3 regions of the Streptococcus sp. 10F2 genome follow, and region 2 is predicted to be linked to each of the others. Evidence: predicted binding sites of a transcription regulator. Region 2 holds the regulator's gene; each other region holds the start of a gene.
What was found. Region 2 encodes Rex, which represses fermentation and respiration genes when NADH is low (regulators of the CRP and FNR family bind a similar motif). Its sites were predicted from a motif close to TTGTGAANTANTTCACAA; they were not measured.
Positions count from the first base shown of each region.

Region 1: a site for Rex is predicted at 1,751-1,768, ahead of ACXM1Q_RS07665 (formate/nitrite transporter family protein). Genes of this name have one in related genera too.
Region 3: a site for Rex is predicted at 2,398-2,415, ahead of adhP (alcohol dehydrogenase AdhP). Genes of this name have one in related genera too.

Region 1 is NZ_JBTGGE020000049.1:827-4,337, forward strand. Features, by position in the region: gene ACXM1Q_RS07655 (ATP-binding protein) at 1-781, shown strand, start outside; gene ACXM1Q_RS07660 (aminoglycoside 3'-phosphotransferase) at 809-1,594, shown strand; gene ACXM1Q_RS07665 (formate/nitrite transporter family protein) at 1,810-2,592, shown strand; gene gdhA (NADP-specific glutamate dehydrogenase) at 2,924-3,511, opposite strand, start outside.
Region 2 is NZ_JBTGGE020000018.1:15,674-19,184, forward strand. Features, by position in the region: gene ACXM1Q_RS04850 (HlyD family secretion protein) at 23-1,435, shown strand; gene radC (RadC family protein) at 1,545-2,225, shown strand; gene ACXM1Q_RS04860 (redox-sensing transcriptional repressor Rex) at 2,268-2,921, opposite strand; gene spxB (pyruvate oxidase) at 3,068-3,511, opposite strand, start outside.
Region 3 is NZ_JBTGGE020000002.1:57,279-60,789, reverse strand. Features, by position in the region: gene ACXM1Q_RS00980 (PTS mannose/fructose/sorbose transporter subunit IIC) at 1-154, opposite strand, end outside; gene ACXM1Q_RS00975 (PTS sugar transporter subunit IIB) at 172-1,164, opposite strand; gene adhP (alcohol dehydrogenase AdhP) at 1,336-2,358, opposite strand; gene ACXM1Q_RS00965 (Cof-type HAD-IIB family hydrolase) at 2,518-3,333, opposite strand; gene ACXM1Q_RS00960 (DUF1361 domain-containing protein) at 3,420-3,511, shown strand, end outside.

The sequences.
Region 1 (3,511 bases), on a different contig from region 2:
CTATTATTTGTCATTGATTGATCCAGAATTAAGTTTTGAGGAGAATATTAGGGACTTGTATTTTGAAATCAGTGGATATTTGAACAATGAAGGGATCTTGTTGATGAAGCAGGAGTTCCGAGAGCCAGCTAACTACAACGCAGTATTACAGGCTATTGCTAGTGGATCAAATACACTTAGTGAAATTTCCGGATTTACAAAGTTAGATTCTAATCTTATTTCAAAATACTTAATTACGTTACAAGAGTTGAATTATATTGAACGCATTGTGCCTTTTGGTTCAAATCCTTTAAAAGGTAAGACGAGTCAATACCACATTACGGAGAATTTCATTGCTTTTTGGTATCGTTACATTTTTTCCACAAGAACTGAAATCGAACGTGGAAATGGAGATATTTATTTCCGTTTGGCGATGGATGATTTATCTAACTTTATTGGTCCCATTTTTGAAGAAGTGACTCGCCAGTTTCTTCGACGACTGAATTCACAAGGGAAACTACCTTTTGTTGCTAAATCATTTGGAAGATGGTGGGGAAAAGATAGAGCAGGAAAAGTCCAAGAAGTTGATGTTATTCTAGAATCTGTAGATGGAAGAGAACTACTGATTGGAGAATGCAAGTGGAGAAGCAGCTTGAAAATCGGTAAAACGATTGGTCAGTTACAGGAGAGGTCAGAGTATTTTAATCACTATGTGACCTATAAGTATCTGTTTACGAAGAGTCCTGTAGAACTGAGAAATGTGGATGTTTTGTCAAAATCACTGGATGATTATTTTAAATAAGGAACTTACAAAGGTGGTAGGAGGATTATGAAAAAAACTCGTTTGTTTACAATCCCGCAGGATTTTCCGCAGGAATTTCGGGAGTTTGTGGGGCAGTCAGATCTTTATGATAGTTCCAGTTCTCCAGAAGCTAGAGTTTATTTTATTGACCGCGGAGATGGTTTTTATCTGAAGCAAAGTTCAAAGGGAAGTTTGAAGCTAGAAGCAGAGATGACTGGCTATTTTCATTCTAAGGGGCTGGGAGCAGAGGTTGTGAGCTATGTGTCAGACGTTTATGACTGGCTCTTAACAGCTGCAGTGTCTGGCGAGGATGCGGTGCATCCTCGCTATTTAGAAAAACCTGAGCGGTTGAGTGAGGTGCTGGGACAGGAATTACGGCGTTTACATGAGCTAGGTGTTGACGGTTGTCCTGTCATACATCGGACGGATGATTTTCTGGACCTAGCTGAAAGAAACTATCGTTTAGGTCACTTTAACCCGACTTTATTTGAGTCTTTCTTTTCTTTTTCTTCCGCAGAGGAAGCATATAAAGTACTGCAAGAGGGGAAGGATATGTTTCAAAGTCGTGTACTCTTGCATGGGGATTATTGTCTTCCCAATGTAATGTTGGAGAATTGGCGGCTGACGGGTTTCATCGATGTGGGAACTGGAGGTATTGGTGACCGGCATATCGATCTCTTTTGGGGTATTTGGACTCTCAACTTTAATCTTCAGACCAATGAGTATGCGGATAGATTCTTGGATGCTTATGGTCGTGATGTCCTTAATCCAGAGCTCTTTCCTGTGGTTGCGGCGGCTGAGGTTTTTGGGTGAAGGAGAGTAGATGTTACAGTTCCTTTGGCTTGAGTGGATGAAAAGAATCGTAATGATGGGTCGCGAATCAGGAAGAGCCTCGTAGGTAATTGGGAAGAACTTAAGCGAAACATTGTTGTAAGCCTTTTCAAAATCAACTATTTTTGGTATAGTATATTGTGAAAAAACATTCAAGATAAAAGCGAGGGCTCTTTATGGCAATGGAAAGCAGTTTAATGTCCAAGTTAGAAAAAAGTATTTTGAAAAAGGCAGATTTGTATGATCGCAATTATTGGGCTTATGCCCTACGATCGATGTTTGCCAGTTTCTATTTAGCTTTGGGGACGACACTCTCAATGTATTCTGCGGATAAGCTGAATCATGTTGCTGAGGGGCTGGGAAAATTCAGTTATGGTTTTCTTTTTGGCTGGGGATTGTTGATGATTTTGTATATGAATGCGGAATTGGGGACTTCCAATATGATGTACATGACAGTCGCTATGTATCGGAAAATTCTTCCGAGTAAGAAGGCGATGAAGATGTTAGCAACCTGTGTTCTTTTTAATTTTGTGGGAGCAGTTTTGATAGCTTTTCTTTTGAGTCAGACAGTTCCATATTCGTTCGGGCATATTGATGAAACGAGTTATCTGGTGGAGAGTACGGTGGCTAAATTGGCTAAGTCACCTTGGATTCAGTTTGTTGAGGGAATTTTTGCGAATGTGGTAGTCAATATTGCGGTCTTTGCTTTTTTGAAACTAAAAGATGATGCCGGGAAGATTCTGGCGGCTATTTTCATTATCTTTATTTTTGCGTTCTTTGGTTTTGAACACGTAATTGCTAATTTTTCTACCTTCTCGCTCTCTATTTTCGCGACAGGAGGTCCAGTTGAAGGAATGACTCTGTTCAGTATTTTGAGTAATTTCCTTTTTGCAGGTTTAGGAAATTTTGTTGGTGGGGGGCTCGTTATGGGCTTGCTGTATAGTTGGCTGAACGAGCAGTCAGAACTGTATGTCGATTAAGGATGATTGTAGAAGTTGCGGAATGGTGGGAGATGGGCAGGTATTTATGCTGGCCAAACGTTAATAAATGAATATTAGTAGAAAACCCTTACTAGTGTCTTAATCCTAGTAAGGGTTTTCTACTTAGTGATGATAGGGATGTGATTGAGGAGGTTGGGTTTAAATCCCAGCCTCCTCTTTTGGAATAGTGAAATAATTTTAGTGGCTGTTCAAGTGTTTAGCCTAAAGTTTGCGAAGCAAATTACAATGATTTGTATTTTACACTCTATAGACTTGTAATGACCAAGATTTGGTACAAGTGTTCGTTCCCATCCCTGTCTAATAATATAGTCTAGATGACACCTTGCACAATCATGGCGTTGGCGATTTGTTCGAAGGCTGCGATGTTGGCTCCTGCGAGGTAGTCATTGCCAAGGTTGTAGGTTTCGGCTGTTGTTTTGGCGGTGTGGAAGATGTTTTCCATGATGTCTTGGAGGCGTTGGTCGACTTCGTCTCGTGTCCAAGAGAGGCGGAGGCTGTTCTGGCTCATTTCAAGGGCAGAGACGGCTACGCCACCAGCGTTGGCAGCTTTGGCTGGACCGTAGAGAACACCGTTTTCTTTGTAGACCTTGATAGCATCGAGGTCTGATGGCATATTAGCTCCTTCGGCGACGCAGTAGACACCGTTTTGGAGGAGAGCTGCTGCTTGTGCCCCATTAATTTCGTTTTGAGTGGCACATGGCAAGGCAATGTCTGCTTGACCTTGGTAGTCCCAGACGCTGCCTTCATAGTAGCGGGCGCTCGTTTTTTCGGCTGCGTATTCGGTTAGGCGGGCACGGCGTTTTTCTTTAATTTCAACTAAGAGATCGAAATCAATGCCACTCTCATCAATGATGTAGCCGTTGGAATCGGAAACAGCAATGACGTTAGCACCAAGTTG
Region 2 (3,511 bases):
TCTAATAGAAAGGAAGAGAATTGTGAGTTCAGATTATCAGACCAAGATTGTCGAACGACGCCGTAAAGAACGGCGAAATCTGGGAATCCTTTTCGGTATATTAGCACTCTTACTGACTCTCTTTCTCAGTTTAGATTTTTTTGAAAAGGGAAAAAATAGTTTTATCGCACCGCTTATTTCTTTTTTTCAACCTAAAGAACCTCCCAAACCGCGCTTTAGCAAGGGAAATCAAGTTCTCTACAAGGACGGAGAAGAGGAAATCATTGGTCAAATTGTCAAAAGTACCGAGGATAAGGAAGAAGGTTTTATCTATGAAATTGAGCTGGAGCTAGGCCGAATCAAAGATAACATACCGGAAGATCAACTGGAAGCAGTAGCTACACTCTATCAATTGGGAGATGATGTAGATTTAGCACCGTCTTCGACACTTCAGGGAAGTGGGCAAATCACTAAAATTAATCGAATCAATCATCAAATTATTTATGAAGCTTCTGTTGAGCAACTGGGGCGAGTTTATGATATTAAAGAAGATGAATTGAAAACAACTCTTCAAGTTGGTTTAAAAACAGAAAATAGTCGAGAAGAGAATAATAAAATTTTCCGACAGGCATTGGAAGAAAGTCAATCAAACGGCTTCACAATCTTGGAGTTTCCAGAAGGTGAATTTGAAATGGGTGTTGATGATCCAGCCAAGGATTATTTTACTCTCCCATCCAATATTGAATTGCGAGGAAATAACACGACCTTAGTTGTGGATGGTGGAATGTTCTGGTTTGGTTTCGCAACTGGACCAGGAGCAACAGATGGTTTGACCAATTTTATCATGGAGAATTTGCACATTCGAGCTAAGGATCTTCAGAATGGGAACCAATTTATGTTAATGGCGAATCACGGGTATAATTGGACTATTCGGAATAATCAATTTACCTTAGTTCACAAGATGAGTAGTCACATTTTCGACTTAGGAGGAGTTCAGTATGCTGAGTTCATTGGGAATACCTTCTCTGGTTATGCTCCCAATCTAACAGATACTCAAGCTTTACCTGAAAATGCTGATTTTCATCGTTTTTATGCAGAGGCTATTCAACTAGATGCAAGTAATAATAGTGGGGTTTGGGATGGCTCCTATTTACGAAATACAGATCCTAATTATTCTACTAATAATGTTGAAACTATCCTATCTAATGGTATTGTTATTCGAAACAATCAATTCATACCTTATAAAGATGCCTCTGGTAAGGTAATAGCTTATGGTGCCACACTTGGTCAACATTCTTCCAAAGTTGGTTATGTAACTATTTCAGGAAATCTCTTCGAATCAACATTATCGACACGTTTTGGACCTTTAGAAAATCATCAATGGGTATTAAAACCAATCCATTTCCCTCCTGATACGACAACAGTAACAGAGTATGATAATCGGATTGAATCCTAAAAATAGATAAAAATGGGTACTATGGTTATTTTACACAATACCGATAGTACCCATTTTTTGATTATTTGACTCTCCATCTATTTCGAATAAATAGATGGAGGTGGCAAACATGTACGAGATTAAACATATAAACTCATCTCTTTTACCCAGAGAGAGACTAGTAGAAGAAGGACCTGAAAAATTAAGCAATCAAGAATTACTTGCGATTCTTCTAAGAACAGGACTTAAAGGACAATCATCGCTAGAGGTTGCTCAGATTTTACTGAAACACATCCAAAGTTTAGCTGAATTACGCTATCTAACGCTGCGTGAACTTCAGGAAATACCTGGGGTAGGTATCGTTAAAGCTATTGAATTAAAAGCTATGGTGGAGCTTGGTAAGCGGATTGATCAAGCCAAACTCAAAAAAGAGCAAGCTATTTTATCTAGTCATCAATTAGGTCTTCGCCTCGTTAAAGAATTGGGTTCTTTAAGACAGGAGCATCTATTAGCTATCTATCTAGATACACGAAATCAGATTTTAGAAGAGCGAACAATTTTTATTGGATCCGTGAGTAGAAGCTTAGCTGAACCTAGGGAGATTCTGCATTATGCAGTTAAGCATATGGCAAGCTCTCTCATTATCGTTCACAATCATCCGTCAGGTTCACTTAGACCAAGTCCCAACGATGATCATGTTACGCAAGTTCTATCAGAGGCAGCAGGAACTCTAGGGATACAGCTTTTAGATCATTTGATTATTACCCAAGAATCGTATTTTTCCTATCGTGAAGAAGAGCGTTTGCCTTAATATAGTTAAAATCGAGAGAATAAAATTCTCTCGATTTTTTGGCTATATAGAATCATTTTCAGATCTATTCATAAAATAAAGGAGGGTTTGTAATTCACTTGTTAAATCGACGTATTGAACAACCACATCTTTAGGAATAGAAAGATTAACCGGGGAAAAGCTTAGAATCCCTTTAATACCAGTAGCAACCAATTGGTTAGCAACTTCTTGAGCTTTCACACTTGGTACCGTCAAAATAGCTGTCTTCACTCCAGAATCCGCTAGTTTTTCTTGAAGCTGGGAAATCGGATAGATAGGAATCCCATCTTCTGTAACAGTACCAACAGCTTCATGTTCATCTCGATCAAAAGCCATGACAATTTTCATTTTATTGCGTTCTTCAAAACGATAGTGAAGTAGAGCTTTTCCCATATTTCCAACTCCGACTAGGGCAACATAAGTAATGTTATTATCGTTTAAAAGATCAGCAAAGAAGGTCATTAGTTTTTTGACATCGTAGCCAAAACCCCGTCTCCCCAATTCTCCAAAGTATGAAAAATCGCGTCGAACAGTAGCAGCATCAATCCCAATGGCTTCAGCAATTTGTTTGGAACTAGCTTTTTCAATTTTTTCAGTATTAAAACGCTTAAAAATGCGGTAGTAAAGAGATAAACGTTTGGCAGTTGCACGTGGAATTGGTTGATTTCTCACTTCCATAGTCCGTATCCCTTCCTTTCTCCTGAGTTTGTGAATTAATTATATTATAAGGGAAATAGTGATAAAAATCAATGAATCCACTTACAAAAATAGGAGAAGAAACAATAAAAGGTTGAGACCAAAGTCTCAACCTCCATTAGCAGCAATTATTTGTAATTGCGAGATTCCAAACCTTCTTCTTCAAGGAAGAGACGGAATGGCACAAGCTCTTCAGCTTCGTATTTCTCTTTGTAAGCTGCAATTTCTTCAGCAGAGTAAACTTTTGGATCCAAACGAAGTTCTGGAGCTTCAACTGGAATTGGACGATCTTGAGTGATGCGAGCATCGATCACAACAGTCTTACCAGCTTTGTTCAATTCTACCGCTTCTTTCATAACAGCATCGATATCTTCGATACGATCAACACGGAAACCAACAGCACCTTGTGCTTCAGCAATCATCTTGTAGTCTGGGTTTGTGAAGTCTACACCAAACAAGTGTTTGTTTGTATCTTCATATTTGTTCTTGATGAAAGCATACTCAGCATTAGAGAAGACAACGTTGATAACTGGAAGGTTGTATTGAACGTTTGTAATCACGTCTGGGTAGCA
Region 3 (3,511 bases), on a different contig from region 2:
CACCGAGCATAATACCGGCTGTAAGATTGCCTGTAACAAGACCGATAAGAGTACAAGCAACGAGTGGTTGATGGAATTGGAATTGATCCAAGATACCTTCAAGTCCAGCTAGGAAGGCAACAAGGACAACCAAAATTGCAGAAATCAATGACATGTTTTATGTCCTTTCTATTATTCGTGAATGTTGGCCTTAGAGATGAGGTCAAACAAGTCTTTTTTAGAATCATTCGGAACCTTTCTGACGTCAAATTCAACGCCAAGGTCACGCAATTTTTCAAAGGTCGCAACGTCTTCTTTATCCATGGAGAGAACATTGTTAACCATTGTTTTACCAGTTGAGTGTGCCATGGAACCAACATTTAAGGTCTTGATAGGCACGCCTCCTTCAATGGCCCGAAGAGCATCTTGAGGTGTTTCAAATAGGACAAGGGCATGGGTATTTCCAAACCGAGGATCTTTTGAGACATCAATCAATTTTTGAATAGGAACAACATTGGCTTTAACATTACCAGGTGCTGCTTGCTTGATTAACTCTTTGCGAAGCTCATCCTGAGAAACTGAATCCGATGCTACGATGATACGATCAGCTTTTGAGTCAGGGGTCCATCCAGTGGCCACTTGACCATGAAGCAAGCGGGTGTCGATCCGAGCTAAATTGATCTTCAACTGCCCATCTCCAATAACAGTTCCTTCAGGGATAGCTGCTTGAACAGTAGGGCCTTCTACTGTAGCTTTTGCTTCTTCAGCAGGGTTTAGTTCCTCAGGTAGAGCCTTAATCCCTTCTTTTGCCTCTTTAATGATGTTGGCTGCGACAGCTTCAACACCAGCCGATGCATCCATCATTCGTTCTGTGTAGGCTTGAATTAACATCGGTAAGTTCAAACCAGTGATAATAGCGAACTTGCGGTCGGGATTTTCTCCCATGACACGACTAGCTTGGTTGAAGGGTGATCCACTCCAAAGGTCAGCCAGGACAAGCACTTCGTCCTCAGCATCAAAAGCAGCTACAGCGTCATTGAACTTGGCATACAAGTCGTCTGGTCCTTCACTCGGCATAAAGGTCACAACCTGGACTTTTTCCTGATCACCAAAGATCATAGATCCAGATTGATGAATGCCGGCAGCAAATTCACCGTGGCTGGCAATAATGATTCCAATACTCATTATTGGTCTCCTCCTAAAAAATATTTGCGACTTAAATTCTTAAGAAATTTTTAAGCTATCTCATTGTAAAGCGATTTCAAAAAAATGTCAAGTGCTTTCAAAAATTCCCATACAAGTGAAAAAACCACAAAAAATAGGGAACGCATTCAGCGTTCCCTATTTTGGAAAAGATTAAGCGTTTTTAAAGTCTAGTACCATACGGCCTTGAATTGTACCCGCTTCCATTTCATCAAAGACAGCTGGTGCCTCTTCTACTGGACGTAGTTGTACAACTGGTACTACGAGTCCCTCAGCTCCAAATTGGAAGGCTTCTTCCAAATCTTTACGAGTTCCAACAAGAGAGCCTACAACTTTAATACCATCTAAAACGAGTTTTACGATACTGAGATCCATATATTCAGATGGTAGTCCAACGGCCACAAGAACACCTGCAGCCCGAAGGGAATCGACAGCTTGGTTAAAGGCAACTTTTGATACTGCTGTTACGACTGCAGCATGGGCTCCAAGACCAGTAATTTCCATGATTTTTCCAGGAACATCTTCAACTTCTAGGCCATTGAGGCTAATATCGGCTCCTGCTTCTAGGGCCAAATCTAATTTATCTTGATTAATATCGACGGCAATAACATGAGCATTGAAAACTTTTTTAGCATATTGGATAGCAAGGTTCCCAAGACCACCAGCACCGTAAACGACAACCCATTGACCAGGCTGAACATTTGCTTCTTTGATGGCTTTATAGGTGGTTACCCCAGCACAGGTGATAGAAGAAGCTTGAGCTGGATCAAGATTTTCAGGAACTTTCACAGCATAGTCTGCAGTTACGATACATTGTTTAGCCATGCCTCCGTCAACAGAGTAGCCAGCATTTTTAACGTCACGGCAGAGAGTTTCACGACCGGTTGTACAGTATTCACAGGTTCCACATCCCTGGAAGAACCAAGCAACGCTGACACGGTCTCCGACTTTGAGACTGCTTACATCGGGAGCTACTTCTTTAACAAGTCCGATACCTTCATGACCTAGGACACGACCTGGAACTTTTCCAAAATCACCATGTGCAACGTGTAAATCGGTGTGGCAGACTCCACAGTATTCAATTTCTACGAGAGCTTCACCAGCTTCAATAGGACGAAATTCTTTTTCAACAACTTCTACACCAGTTCCTTCTGCATTAACAACAACTGCTTTCATATGAGCCTCCTTATTCTTAGGGATAGTTCCCTTTCTCATATGTTTAGTATATCACAATGGTTTTATAGTTGCAAGCGTTTACATAGAAGCTGTCAAAAAAGAAAGCAGTTCAAAATTAGAATGAAATCTTGGACTGCTTTCTGGAGCTTGGTTATTTCTTTATAGGAAGAGTTGTAGTAATTTTTGGGCAACTCCGTCTTCTTGATTGGTCCATGGGATTTGTTGGTCAGCGTAGTCTAGGAGCTTAGGGTTGGCATTTTGCATGGCGTAACCGGATCCGGCATAGGCCAACATCTCTTTGTCATTGAGTTGGTCTCCAAAAGCAATTAAATCAGAGGGCTGCTTTTGATAGACAGTCAAGAGATGTTTGAGGGCATTTGCTTTGTGAATGCCTTTAGGGGTACATTCTAAAATATTGTAGGGGCCGCCCCAGGAACTAACATTCATTTCACCTTGGTAGTAAGTCATCAAGTCTTGAGCTAGGCTTTCACTATCTTGAAAACGGGTTTGAAAGAGGATGGCATTTGGATTTTTGTTGATTTTTTGTAGAATCAGTTGGTGCTGGGTTGTGATTTTATCCACCCCTAAAAGTTGGGGGTCAAAGCTATGAGGGTCTTGTTGGTGAATAAAGAATTTTTTTCGGTATTCACTTACAATGAAGTCTGCTTGGACCTCATCTTGTCGTTGAACGAGGTCAACCAAATATTCTTTATCAATGGTGTATTCCCGTTCGTGGTCCCACTCTTTTCCAGGGAGAACGGTTAAAGCACCATTGAAAGAAATCAAAGGGGTCTCTAGCCCTAGCTGTTGGTAGTAGGGGAGAGCTGAGCGGTAGGGACGACCAGTTGTGATAACAATTTTATGCCCCTGCGCTTGAATCTTGCTGAGGACTTCTTGACTTTTAGAGGAAATTTGTTGTTGATTGTTTAAGAGGGTCCCATCGAGGTCGAGGGCAATAATTTTATGAGTTTCCATACATGCTCCAGTTTTTTTGCTTTTACCTAGTATAGCAAATTTTAAACTTTTCATGGTAAACTGATACAAATAAAAAAGGAGTTACGATGTATAAACGAATTTTTATTGTCTATCAATCTGCTTTTATTGCGATTTTTGCAGTACTAGCCTTGATTGGAGCGACCCAACAAGGTCCCAA